3 regions of the Pseudoalteromonas sp. 4NS20-0020 genome follow, and region 2 is predicted to be linked to each of the others. Evidence: predicted binding sites of a transcription regulator. Region 2 holds the regulator's gene; each other region holds the start of a gene.
The links. The regulator MetJ, encoded in region 2, represses methionine synthesis genes. The targets are predictions, from matches to a motif close to TAGACGTCTAGACGTCTA.
Positions count from the first base shown of each region.

Region 1 (4,629 bases), on a different contig from region 2:
ATAATACGTAGCAATGATGATTTACCAGAACCATTTAAACCAAGCACACCAATTTTGGCGCCAGGAAAAAAGTGCAACGAAATATCTTTTAAAATTGTACGCTTAGGCGGCACAACTTTAGATACTCGACTCATCGAGAAAATAAACTTATCAGGTAAAACCATGGAGGAAAGCCTTCAAATAATAATAAAAATTTTAATGTTGTATTGTAGTTGTTGAGAGGTGAAACAGTCAACGAATGGCGGGTGGGAATATATCTTTATCGTTTTATCTCGTTAAATGTATAGTTTTATTTGGGTGTGCTAACGTATTTAAACCATAGTAAAAATAAGAAAAACCCATGACTATACAAAAAGTAATAACAATGTTGGCTTTACTTACGTTATTTACCACAAACCCCAAAGCTAACGCAGTCGATTCTCCTTGGCCCGAAATAAGAAAACAAAGAATAAATAAACTCCTGCCAAACGCTTTAAAAGCAGCTAAGGTAGATGCTTGGCTTATTGTTTGTAGAGAAAATAACAACGACCCATTGGCTGACCATATTGGCTGTGAAAACGCAGGTTCGCCAGCGGCATATTTATTTTATTTTAATAAAGGGGCGTTTCATTCGGTAGCCTACTCACCTTCAAGCGAAGCAAAAGCACTTGACGAGCTAAACATACATGAAAAAGTGATCTCGGTGCCACGCAGTGTGTCTGCGTTAAAATACGCGGCTGAGTTTATAAAAAAACAACCTTTTGAGCGTATAGCAATAAATGTATCTGACTTTAATGCACAGGCAGATGGGTTATCGCACTCGCAATACAAGCAATTAGCTAACTTATTAGGCGCAAAGCAAACAGCAAAGCTCGTATCGTCTGAAGAAGTTGTTTATCAATGGCTTTCAATTAAGTTACCTGCTGAAGTTGAAATAATGAAAGAGGCCGCAATGCTTTCAGCAACGTGGCAAATAGAGGCTTATAAAACTATTATTCCGGGTAAAACCACCGATGCCGATGTAGCTAAATTTTTAAAAGCTAAAATGAAAGCACGAGGTGTAACCGATGCATGGGCTGCCGACCAAAATCCTAACGTAAATTCAGGCCCTGACCGCGGGCATTCGCATTCTACAAATAAAGTCATTATGCCGGGCGACGTAATTCAAATTGATTTTGGCGTAAAGCTCTACAATCGCTGGGTAAGTGACATTCAGCGTTTTGCTTATGTACTTAAAGAAGGGGAAACCTCTGCACCAGCCAACATTCAGCAATATTGGGTTAATGCCCGAAATAGCGGTTTTGCCGCATTTAATGCAATGAAACCCGGCGTAAAGGGTATAGACGTGGATCAAGCTCAAACCGTATTAATGAATAAATACAACTCAGAGCCTGTGCCATGGAGTACCGGCCACCCAGTAGGGTATGTTGCACACGATACGGGGCCCAATTTAGGTGGCTCTCGCAGTGCCCAAGTAAGGCCTGCTGCTCATCGTAAACTTAAAGAAGGAATGGTGTTTGCTTTTGATGGTTTTTTTAGTTGGCCTTTAAACAACACCGAGTTTAAAACCATTTCGGTTGAAGAAATGGCTGTAATTACCAAAAACGGCGCTGAGTATTTAATTCCCCCTCAGCAAAATTTAATATTAGTGGGCAATAATTAGTTCATTATTTTAAATGCAGTGAGTTAAGCCTCTTTTTAAGGGGGTGACTCATTGCTTGCCACATACTTAAGTAATAATGAATAAATTTCATTTAGACATCTATACATCTAGAGGTTGATATTTTTTGCTTTCAGTTCATAATTAGCACAAGTTTTTATGAGTAGGAGTTAAAAATATGCCAATTACCGTAAAGGATGAGCTTCCAGCCATTGCACGTTTGCGCCAAGAAAACGTATTCGTAATGCCAAAAAGCCGTGCAAAAACGCAAGAAATCCGCCCAATGCGTTTGGCTATATTAAACTTAATGCCTAATAAAGTAGAAACCGAAGTACAGTTTATTCGTTTACTTGCAAATTCTCCTTTGCAAGTAAATGTAGAGCTGCTGCGCCTAGACACTCACCGCAGCAGTAATAACTCAGAAGAACACCTAGATACCTTTTATCGCTATTTTTCAGAGGTAAAAAATAACAACTACGATGCGCTTATTGTTACAGGCGCACCGCTTGCGCATTTAGAGTATGAAGATGTTGCCTACTGGGAAGAGCTTAAAGTCATTATTGATTGGGCAGAGCAACACGTTACCTCTACGATGTTTTCGTGTTGGGCGGCTCATGCAGCGCTATTCCATAGCTACAATTTAAAGCGCGACTTAAAACCCAATAAGCTGTGTGGCGTATTTACTCACCAATGCCATTTTAAACACGGGGCATTAACCCGCGGTTTTGATGATACCTTTTTAGTACCACACTCACGTTATGGGCACATTGATATAAAAAAAATAAATGCGTGTGATGATCTTGTTGTATTAGCAGGCTCTGAGCGAGTGGGTGCTTACTTATTAAAAAACAAATCGGGTAGCCAAGTATTTATAACAGGCCACCCAGAATACGATGCCGACACCCTAAAAGGGGAGTATGAGCGTGATTTACAAAAAAGCCCAGATGCGCCAAAACCTGAAAACTATTTTCCCGATGATGATGCAAGCAAGCAACCGTCAAAAACGTGGCAAAGCCATGCTTTTTTACTTTTTTCGAACTGGTTAAATTACTACGTGTATCAAACCACACCGTATGATATTAATTTAGTTAGCCAAGATGTGAGGACTAACAACTATGCCGAATAATACAGCCGCCAACAAACAAGCCGAACTAAGTGAAGCGCTTAAAGAGCGTATTTTAATTTTAGACGGCGCTATGGGTACTATGATCCAAACTCATAAACTTGAAGAAGAAGACTACCGAGGCGAGCGTTTTAAAGATTGGCACGTGCTAATTAAAGGTAATAACGATTTATTAAGCCTCACTAAGCCAGAGTTAATAACCGATATACACCGCGGCTTTTTAACTGCCGGTGCAGATATTATTGAAACCAATACCTTTAACTCAACCACCATTTCGATGGAAGATTACGACATGGCAAGTATAAGCCGTGAGGTAAACTTAGAGTCGGCAAAACTCGCGCGTGCTATATGTGACGAGTTCACCGCTAAAAATCCAGAAAAACCACGCTATGTAGCGGGGGTTTTAGGGCCAACATCTAAAACCTGTTCTATCTCGCCAGATGTAAACGACCCAGGTTACCGTAACGTAACGTTTGATAAGCTGGTTACTGCGTATGTAGAGTCTACCCTTGCATTAATGGAAGGCGGCGCTGATTTAATACTTATTGAAACCATATTCGACACCCTAAATGCAAAAGCAGCCTCATTCGCAGTAGAAGAAGCGTTTGAGCAAGCAGGGCGCACATTACCTGTAATGATCTCGGGCACTATCACCGATGCCTCTGGGCGTACGCTTTCGGGGCAAACAACCGAAGCATTTTATAATTCTATTCGCCATATTAAGCCTATTTCAATTGGCCTTAACTGTGCCCTTGGGCCAGATTTACTGCGCCAATACCTAGAAGAGCTTTCGCGCGTATGCGAAACATTTACCTCAGTACACCCTAATGCCGGTTTACCTAACGAATTTGGTGAGTATGACCTAGAGGCTCCTGAAATGGCAGCCGAGATTATAGATTGGGGCAAATCGGGCTTTATTAATATTGTGGGTGGTTGCTGTGGTACAACGCCTGAGCATATTCGTGCGTTTGCTAAAGGGCTTGAAGGGGTAAAACCTCGCGCATTGCCAGAGCTTGATGTTCGCATGCGTTTATCAGGCCTTGAAGCCTGTAACTTAAATTAAGGAGCCGCCAATGACCCAACAAATTGCAGTATTTACCAATGTCGGCGAGCGTACCAACGTAACCGGTTCTGCCATGTTTAAACGCTTAATCATGGAAGAAGATTACGAGACCGCCCTGAATGTTGCCCGCGAACAAGTAGAAAACGGCGCCCAAGTTATAGATATAAACATGGATGAAGCCATGTTGGACTCAAAAGCGGCCATGGTTAAGTTTTTAAACTTAATTGCCTCAGAGCCTGATATTTCTAAAGTGCCTATTATGGTCGACTCTTCTAAATGGGAAGTAATAGAAGCAGGCTTAAAGTGTATTCAAGGCAAGGCTATTGTTAACTCAATATCGCTTAAAGAAGGGGAGGAGCCGTTTAAACACCAAGCTAAAATTATTAAACGTTTTGGTGCAGCTGCTGTTGTTATGGCGTTTGATACCGACGGCCAAGCCGACACCGCAGACCGAAAATACGAAATATGTGCACGCAGCTACAAAATATTAGTAGAAGAGATTGGCTTCCCGCCAGAAGACATTATATTCGACCCTAACATATTTGCCGTAGCCACCGGTATAGAAGAGCACGATAACTACGCCGTAGAATTTATTGAAGGCACACGCCGCATTAAACAAAACTTACCGCACTGTAAAGTGTCGGGCGGGGTGTCTAATGTATCGTTTTCGTTTAGGGGTAATAACCCTGTACGCGAGGCCATTCACTCGGTGTTTTTATACCACGCAATAAAAGCGGGTATGGATATGGGTATTGTAAACGCAGGCCAGCTTGCAGTTTACGACGATATCCCCGAGGAACTTCG
Region 1 is NZ_BAAJMI010000005.1:122,970-127,598, forward strand. It holds gene ettA (energy-dependent translational throttle protein EttA) at 1-164, opposite strand, end outside; gene AC27JL_RS13790 (M24 family metallopeptidase) at 341-1,642, shown strand; gene metA (homoserine O-succinyltransferase MetA) at 1,818-2,765, shown strand; gene AC27JL_RS13800 (homocysteine S-methyltransferase family protein) at 2,755-3,825, shown strand; gene metH (methionine synthase) at 3,836-4,629, shown strand, end outside.
Region 1: a site for MetJ is predicted at 1,735-1,752, ahead of metA (homoserine O-succinyltransferase MetA). Genes of this name have one in related genera too.

Region 2 (4,629 bases):
TAGGCTTACTACCCACTGTTGGTGCAGTATTTTGCCACTGATTATCATGTTCTATGGTTTGTGTAACAAGCGCTTTTGCAATAAGGCTATCGATAGTTTTTTTACTAAAGCCGAGTGCTTTGAGCTCGGTTAATGATGATTTACCTGACTGTGCAAGTTGCTTTAATAAGTTAAGTTGAGTTTTTGCTTTGAGTGACGGAAGTTTTGATCCTTTTTCTGTCAGCATAACCATATTGATACTGGTTTTATCCGGTGACTCACCTTGGCGCAGCGCACTAGGTAGCGCTATATGAATTGTTTCGCCGAGTGGGTAACAGTAATAGCGAGATGTAAAACTCAAAAGCGCAATGTGTTCAGATGATAAAATAGGCGCGTCATCAATGACTTCGATGATGGATTTTATTTTGTTTTCGGGGACGTCGGTCATGCTTTTAATAGCTAAAACAACGGCGACTTTTTTTTGGTTACCAAAAGGCACCAACACACGCATACCCGGTTTAAGTGGTGATGCCATGCCATCGAGTTGCTTATCTACTTTATAATCAAAGGTGCGCGGTAAGGGGACTTTTATAGCGACTTCAGCAAAACACATAGCAACTCAACTCATAAAATTAATGATGTAATGTACTAAAAATAACGTTAAAAACCTACTAGCAAATATTGCTTGCTTAAGTGTCTGCCTACTTTTTTAGCAAAACAGTTAATAATAGCTTGTGTGTTTGATGGTAGTTGGATAAAATCCGCGACCAACAAATTTGTTTTAACGACGTATGGTGCCAGACTTCGGGTTTGGAGAGCGATGCGGCCTTAACTAGAGGTTTCTATGAAAGAAGGTATTCACCCTAAGTACGAAGTAATTTCTGCAACTTGTTCATGCGGCAATAAATTCGAAACAAGCTCTACTCTATGTAAAGACATTCACCTTGACGTATGTTCAGCGTGTCACCCTTTTTACACTGGTAAGCAAAAAGTTTTAGACACTGGCGGACGTGTTGATCGTTTCAACAAGCGTTTCGGTGCACTTGGTAGCAAGAAGTAATTTTTGCTGTCTCGTTAAATTAAGCACCTTAGGGTGCTTTTTTTATGCTTTTAATTTAGTTATACCAATTTAATAGTAATAACGTTTCGATTTAAAAAGTTAAGTGTTACACGAACGGCGTCAATGTTTTTTAATATAGGACAACTAAATAACAAATTATTTAGCTTATTGCTCGATTTTCATATTTCCCTGCTATGCATAACTATTTCCTGTTCTTATTCTGAATATGCATAAACCTTTACAGACAAACCGCAAATTATTCTCTATATTTTTAATTAGTTCATTTTTTAACTAAGTGGTTAAATGCAGCTAACGTGAAGTTATATGTTTTTAAAGTATGTGAATAAGCCTATTTTTGCTTATTTTTATAGGACTTTATTAAGATATTTTATAAAAAATAATGAAAGAACAATTGTGCCTTTAGAATCCGTTATTGGATGAATTTTTATTTATAAAGTGTCGATATAATTTACAAAAGTTATTGAAAAACCTCTTAAAATTAATCGAACTAGCATATAACAGGATAGACCTGATATTGCTTGGAATTTAAAAATAATAAGGGTATCGTAGCCTAAACTTCACCTCTCACTTTTACTTTAATTGCAGGATACAATCGCGTTATGTCAGACTTTCGTGAACAAGCACTACACTATCATTCGCACCCCGTTCCAGGAAAAATTAGCATTGAACTAACAAAGCCTGCTGAAACGGTAAAAGATCTCGCATTAGCATATAGCCCAGGAGTTGCAGAACCCGTACGTGAAATCGCTGCAGACCCTGCAAACGCTTATAAATACACAGGTAAAGGGAATATGGTTGCGGTTATCACTAATGGTACTGCAATTTTAGGCTTAGGTAATTTAGGCCCACTTGCTTCAAAACCTGTAATGGAAGGTAAGGCGTTACTGTTTAAGCGATTTGCTGGCCTTGATTCTATTGATATCGAAGTGAAACACCGCACTACTGAAGACTTTATTAATACAGTTGCTAATATTGCCGACACGTTTGGCGGAATTAACCTTGAAGATATTAAGGCGCCAGAGTGTTTTGAAATAGAAAAAGCATTGATTGAGCGTTGCAGTATTCCGATATTTCATGATGATCAGCACGGTACAGCCATTGTAACTGCTGCGGGTATGTTGAACGCGCTTGAGGTGCAAGGCAAGTCTATCGAAAATGCGACTATTGTGTGTTTGGGTGCTGGTGCTGCTGCGGTTGCTTGTATGGAGCTGTTAATTAAGTGTGGTGCTTTGCGCGAGCACATTTATATGCTTGACCGTAAAGGTGTTATTCATACTCGTCGTGATGACTTAAATGAATACAAAAAACTTTTTGCTAACAATACAGACAAGCGCACGTTGCAAGATGTTATTGAAGATGCAGATGTATTTGTTGGTGTATCGGGGCCTAATCTATTAGCTGCCGATGATTTAAAATTAATGGCAGAAAAACCAGTTGTGTTTGCTTGTTCAAACCCAGATCCAGAAATTGATCCTGCACTGGCTCATTCTGCTCGAAACGATCTAATTATGGCAACGGGTCGATCAGATTACCCTAACCAAGTTAATAATGTTCTGTGTTTTCCGTTTATATTCCGCGGTGCTCTTGATGTACGCGCCAGTGCAATAAATGATGAAATGAAAATTGCAGCTGTAGAAGCGATTAGAAGTATTGCCAAAGAGCCTGTACCTGCTGAAGTACTGACGGCTGCGGGTGTTGATAAGCTGGAGTTTGGTGATAAGTATATTATTCCAAAACCAATGGATCCTCGTTTATTACCACGCATTGCAAAAGCGGTTGCAATAGCTGCTGTAGAGTCAGGTGTTGCACAAATTGATTTACCAGAAAACTATATGGAATAACGACTAAGTCGTAATTTAGACACAAAAAAACCTCAATTAATTGAGGTTTTTTTGTGTCTAAATTACGTTTAGTCTTCGTTTAAAACAGGCACTTCTAGCCCCATTTCTTGCATTATTTTTTTCACTTCTTCAGGCACTTTTTCGGCGTTATCCTTACGTAAGTCATCGTCGTTAGGCAAAGGTTGACCGGTAAATGCATGTAAAAATGCTTCACAAAGTAATTCACTATTTGTTGCATGACGTAAGTTATTAATTTGACGACGCGTGCGTTCGTCCGTTAATACCTTTAATACATTTAGTGGGATTGAAACGGTAATTTTTTTTACTTGTTCTGATTTTTTCCCGTGTTCTGCGTATGGGTGAATATACTCACCATTCCATTTAGCCATAAGATGTATCGTCGCCTCAGATTAATAATTGCTCATATGCACTACAATGCATATGAATATGCGTGAAATTCTATCGATTTAAAAAAGATAGTCAAATACTAGTTGTTTAGCCATCTGGAGCTTTAAATGTTTTGACATCTTTAATAAGATAAATTACTCTTTTAGACGTCTAAACATCCAAATTAAATAGGTGACGAATATGAGCGAAAAAAATAAAGCAACCATTGCAGTAAGAAGTGGTGTTGAAGCAGACAAACATCATGGCGCAGTTGTCGCACCTATTTACTTATCAACCACCTATTCGTTTGCCGACTTTGATACAAAGCGTCAATACGATTACGGGCGAAGTGGTAACCCCAATCGTGATATTTTAGCCGAAACCTTGGCTGAGCTTGAAGGTGGCGCACGCGGTATTATTACTGCCACGGGTATGTCTGCCGTTCATTTGGCTACGCAAATCCTGAATCATGACGATACGTTAGTGATCCCACATGATTGTTACGGCGGAAGCTATCGTTTATTTACTTCACTGCAAAAGCGCGGTTTGCTCAAGCTAGAAGTTTTAGATTTAACACAAGCACAAAGTTTAGATAAAATTTTAGCAATTAAGCCTAAGCTAATTTGGATAGAAACACCAAGTAACCCATTACTACGCTTAACTGATATTAAAGCAATAACCGATGTTGCTAAACAGTGCGGTGCTTTAGTCGCTGCCGATAACACATTTTTATCACCAGCATTACAAAACCCTATTAAATTTGGTGTTGATATAGTTGTACATTCCACCACTAAGTACATCAATGGTCATTCAGATGTAGTGGGCGGTGCGGTGATTGCCGCTTCACAAGAGCTGGGCGATGAACTGGCATGGTGGGCGAATAATATAGGTATTACAGGTGCGCCATTTGATAGTTATTTAACATTGCGCGGGTTGCGAACACTAAATGTGCGTTTAAAGCAGCATCAAGAAAACGCATTAGCGATTGCTAAATACCTAGAAAAGTCGGAATTTGTTCGCCAAGTTTATTACCCTGGTCTTGAATCACACCCACAGCATGAATTAGCCAAAGCGCAGCAACTAGGCTTTGGTGGCATGGTGAGTTTTGATATTAAAGGTGACATAAATGATGCTGCGGCGTTTTTAACCAGCCTACGTGACTTTAGCTTGGCAGAGTCTTTGGGCGGAGTAGAGAGCTTAATATGCCATCCTGCAACCATGACCCATGCTGGCATGGAGCCTAAAGCTCGTCTTGAAGCGGGAGTGGGCGATACACTTATTCGAGTTTCAGTAGGTATAGAAGATATAAACGACTTATTAGCTGATTTAGAGCGCGTGTTT
Region 2 is NZ_BAAJMI010000001.1:61,077-65,705, forward strand. It holds gene priA (primosomal protein N') at 1-592, opposite strand, end outside; gene rpmE (50S ribosomal protein L31) at 824-1,039, shown strand; gene AC27JL_RS00255 (malic enzyme-like NAD(P)-binding protein) at 1,660-2,901, shown strand; gene metJ (met regulon transcriptional regulator MetJ) at 2,970-3,290, opposite strand; gene metB (cystathionine gamma-synthase) at 3,490-4,629, shown strand, end outside.

Region 3 (4,629 bases), 380 kb from region 2:
CGCCTTTAGGTAAGGTTGCTAAATCGCTCATAATATTTGCTTTAAGCGCTTTTGGCACGGCGCCAATTAAACCTAGTGTTAGTTTAGATTGAGTAAGCTCTGAATTGTAAAATGCTTTTACATCATCAAGCGTTAATGCTTCTAAATCAGAAATATCACCGTAGTTGTAACTTTCGTATGGGTGGCCTTTGTAAAGCGTGCTGTAGAGTACTTCTTTACCTAGCTCTTCATCGTTAGATGCTTTTAATCCCGACTTAATACCGTCGATCATTTCTTTTTTAAGGCGTTTAAAGTCATCGTCTCTAAAGCCTGGGTTAAGTAATTGTTCGCTTACAAGTGCATACCAAGTTTCAGCGTTATCTTTATGAATACGCCCTTGGAACGACAGCATTTCTTTGTCAATCTGGTAACCAAAACTACCTGCAAGTGGATAAAGCGCTTTTTGAATTTCTTTGTAGCTGGTACTTTGCGACCCACCTTGAGCAAGCATTGCGGCGGTAAGCGCAGCTACACCTTTTTTACCTTGAGGATCAGCAGCTGCCCCTGTATTAAATAAAAAGTTTACATCAATCAGCGGCGAGCTATTGGTTTTATCAAGCACTTTAAATACAGGTGCCTCTGGGGCTTGTTCAAGTTTTGCAACTACTGCACTTAAACTCGCCTCTTCTGCAAACCCCGGTGCTTTATCAAGTGCCGACATAGTCACGGTAGTACGCGTGTTATCTACAAAGTATTTATTAGCAACCGCTTTAATATCTTCTGCTGTGATGTTGTCGGCCGACTTATAAAGCTGGTTAATTACTTCAGGATCGCGTTCAAAATGCATGTAACTTGCAAGCGTTGATGCAATTGCTTGCGAAGAATCTAAACCATTAATAAAGCCATATTTAAGGTTAGACTTTAAGTCACTTAATTTTTGTGCATCGACCAACTCTGTTCTGGCTTTTGCATAAGTGCGGTTAATTGCATCACGCGCTTTTGCTAAATCATCAGCGTTTTCTACTTTTACAAATACATGCAGTAAGCCTGGATCTTTGGTTTCTGGATTATAAGTAAACATTTGACTCGCTATTTGTTTATCAACAACGAGCTCTTGATATAAATCTGAGTTACTTGAAAAATAAAGCTGCGAGATTAAATCAAGTGCAGCTCTGTCTTTTTTAGCGGGTTCCCACGCAGCACCCTTATACGATACCAATAGCCAATGCCCCGGCAAGGCTTTATTTTGTTCATGCAAATACTTAGGAGCTTGCTGTTTTGGCTCAGCTTTAATATCGGCAACGTAATTGCCTTTTTCCCAACCACCCCAGTGTTTTTTAACCATTGCCATTGTGGCTTTTGGGTCAACATCACCCACAATAACTAGCGATACATATTCTGGCTTATAAAACTTATCAAAAAACTCTTTACCGTAAGCCATTTGGTCTGGCATGGCTTCTATGTCTTCAAAAAAGCCCATTGTGGTGTGTTTATAAGTGTGTTTTTCAAAAGCCTCTGCACGCACAGCACTTAATAACTTACGAATTGGGCTGGCGTTATTTTTTAAGTACTCACCTTTAACTGTCAGTGCTTCGGTTCTAAATTGCTCTTCGGTGTAGGTTAAGTTTTGGAAAATATCAGCTTCAATCTCAAGTACTTTATCAAGGTGCTGCTTTGAAAAGTTTAAATGGTAGTTAGTGTAATCGTTGGTAGTGTATGCACGGTTATCAACCCCTGCATTTTTGAATATGGCGGTGTATTCGTCTTGCGGAAATTTTTTAGAGCCTTTAAATACCATATGTTCAAAAAAATGAGCAAAACCAGTTTTACCCGCTTCCACTTCATTGCGCGAGCCAACAGAAACCGGTATTTGCAGCGAAACGACATCAGGGTAATCCGTTTTTACAACCATTACACGTAAGCCATTCTCAAGCTCTTCAATTAGGTAATCTTGTGAAAAAACACGGTCATCAGCTTTTTTTATTTGTTCTTGTTTTGCTGTTTGCGTCGTTTCATTTTTTTGCATTGCACAGCCAGTTAAAGCGAGTGATACCGCAAGGCTTGTTGCTAATAATTTAAATTTCATAATTGTCCTTTAGTAAATTGAGCAAAGTTGTTGTCAAAATATTTACAATTTCACTACTAATTATGCCCCAAAGCCAATGAATATAAGAGCCCTCAGTCGCTTTATTATGTAAACAACTGTGTCATGCACTTAATTTAGGAACTCCTTTGTATGAATAATCCTCACGTTGCTTGAAAAACTTTCACTTAAAAAATCTATCTAGACGTCTAAATGGCTGCTATATTTAATCCATCAACCATTGAGCTGGAATGAGGATTATGGCTTTATCACTTCAAGAGAAAATTGAGGACACTAATCAAGGTGTTTACCTTATTGGCACAACGCCACCCAAAATAGGCACTGATAAAGCGCAGTTAAAAACCATTGCAGAAAAACTATTAGGCCGCTTACACGAAATCGAATACGACGGTGTTGTAATTTACGATATTCAAGATGAGAGCAGCCGAACTAATCAGGCTCGTCCGTTTCCATTTAAACAAACGGTTGATCCGCGTGAGTACAGTAAGTTGCTAAAAGACTTATCACGCCTAGATGTAATTACCTACAAAAGCGTAGCGCAACGCGGTGAGGCTGAATTTAAAGAGTGGCTAGATGAAACTAAAAACGAGTTTGATTTAAAAAATGTCGTTTTAGTGGGTAGCCCATCGTCGGAAGGTGATATTAAACTAAGCCTACCTGACGCTTATAAAACATTAGCTGAGCAAAGTGATGACTTCTTTTTAGGAGGCGTAACCATTGCAGAGCGACATGCAAGCAAGCGCAATGAACACGAACGCTTAATAGAAAAAACAACACAAGGTTGCCAATTTTTTATATCGCAAGCGGTTTATAATGCTCAAGCTACTATTGATTTAATAACAAGTTACGCGCGTACCTGCAAGGCACAAGGCGTTACACCAAAACGTATTATACTCACGTTTACACCATGTGGCGGTGAAAAAACCCTAGAGTTTATGCAGTGGTTGGGTATTTCAGTACCAGAGGCGACCAAATGGCGCATGCTTGACGCCGACAACACCTTGAGTGAATCGGTGCGTATTTGCCGCGAAAATCTCGATTCAATTTTAAAAAGCTGTGCACACCTAGACGTGCCACTGGGTTTAAACATTGAAAGCTTAACAAACCGTAAAGAAGAAATTGACGCATCAATTAACCTATACCGTTTATTAAAAGCAACTATGGAGCTCAACCTAGCTGAGAAACAAATAGCGTAAAGTTAAACTAATTTACCCCCTTATTGGCAAGCTAATGCTTGCCTTTTTTATCTCACCAACTTATTTAGTAAACAACTCAAAAACAAAATTTAAATACACACCCACTTTGCTATTACTTCAAACATACTTTCAACCTTAATGGGCTTTGAAATATAGCCATCCATACCGCAATCTTGCGCCTTTAATAAATCCGTTTCTCTTGTATTAGCAGTCATTGCAATGATGGGTAAATTTTTAAACTTTGCTTGTTTTTTTATTTCTATGGCTGCCGTATAACCATCCATTCTAGGCATTTGGCAGTCCATTAACACACCATCGTAAGTTTTATGTTTTAGCGCATCTAATGCCTCAAGGCCATCGTTAGCAATATCAACAATTAAGCCATTTTTACGCAGTATTTGTGTTGCTACTTGTTGATTGAGCGGGTTATCTTCAACCAATAAAATATGAATGCCTTGCAGTTTTTGTAGTGTGTTTTGTGTATTTAAGCTCTCTTGTGATTCTGGTTTTTTTAGTGTTTTTATATGCATAATCTGTAAAAGTACGTTATGCAAAGTACTTTTAATTATTGGTTTTATGAGTACTTTATAAGTGTTATTACCAAACCCTAGTAGGCTTTCGTTTAGCGCTTTATTTTCACAAGGCGCTATTACAATTAGCTTTTTTGCATTTAATTTAAGCTTATTGCGCAAAGACTGCGCAGCACTATCATGATTTAAATTTAAAGTTCGCCAATCTATAAATATAAAATCGTAATCATGTAGCATGCCTAGCCGGTCTAATACTTGGTTGATGTTATTTACAGTGTCAAATTTTACTTCAAAACCTAAAAGCAGCGTTTGTAATGATGTTAACTGACTATCTGAACTTTCAATAACAAGTGCTCGCTTGGCTCTAATATGTGATATGTCAAACTCATTTTGCTTAGTCGAATAATTGAGTGGAATAGTAAAACTAAAGCAGCTCCCCTTATTTAATTTGCTGTTTACTGTAATATCGCCCTGCATTAGTTCGACCAATGTTTTGCTTATTACCAAACCAAGCCCCGTTCCACCAAACTTTCGGGTTGTCGATACGTCAGCCTGAGTAAAAGGTTTAAATAGTGAGTCAACTTGTGCTTGGGTCATCCCAATGCCGTTATCTGAAATAGAGAAAGCAACACTGCAATAACTATCTACTTTCTGAACTAGTTTTACAGCTAATATAACCTTACCCCGTGTTGAAAATTTAAGTGCATTATTTAACAGATTTAATAGTACTTGGTTGAGTCTTAATGCATCACCAATAAAAAAGTCAGGCAGTAAGGGGTCAATATCAAACACCACTTCAATTTTTCTTTGTGATGCTAGC
Region 3 is NZ_BAAJMI010000001.1:444,032-448,660, reverse strand. It holds gene AC27JL_RS02050 (M16 family metallopeptidase) at 1-2,065, opposite strand, end outside; gene AC27JL_RS02045 (methylenetetrahydrofolate reductase) at 2,323-3,279, shown strand; gene AC27JL_RS02040 (response regulator) at 3,369-4,629, opposite strand, start outside.
Region 3: a site for MetJ is predicted at 2,265-2,282, ahead of AC27JL_RS02045 (methylenetetrahydrofolate reductase). Genes of this name have one in related genera too.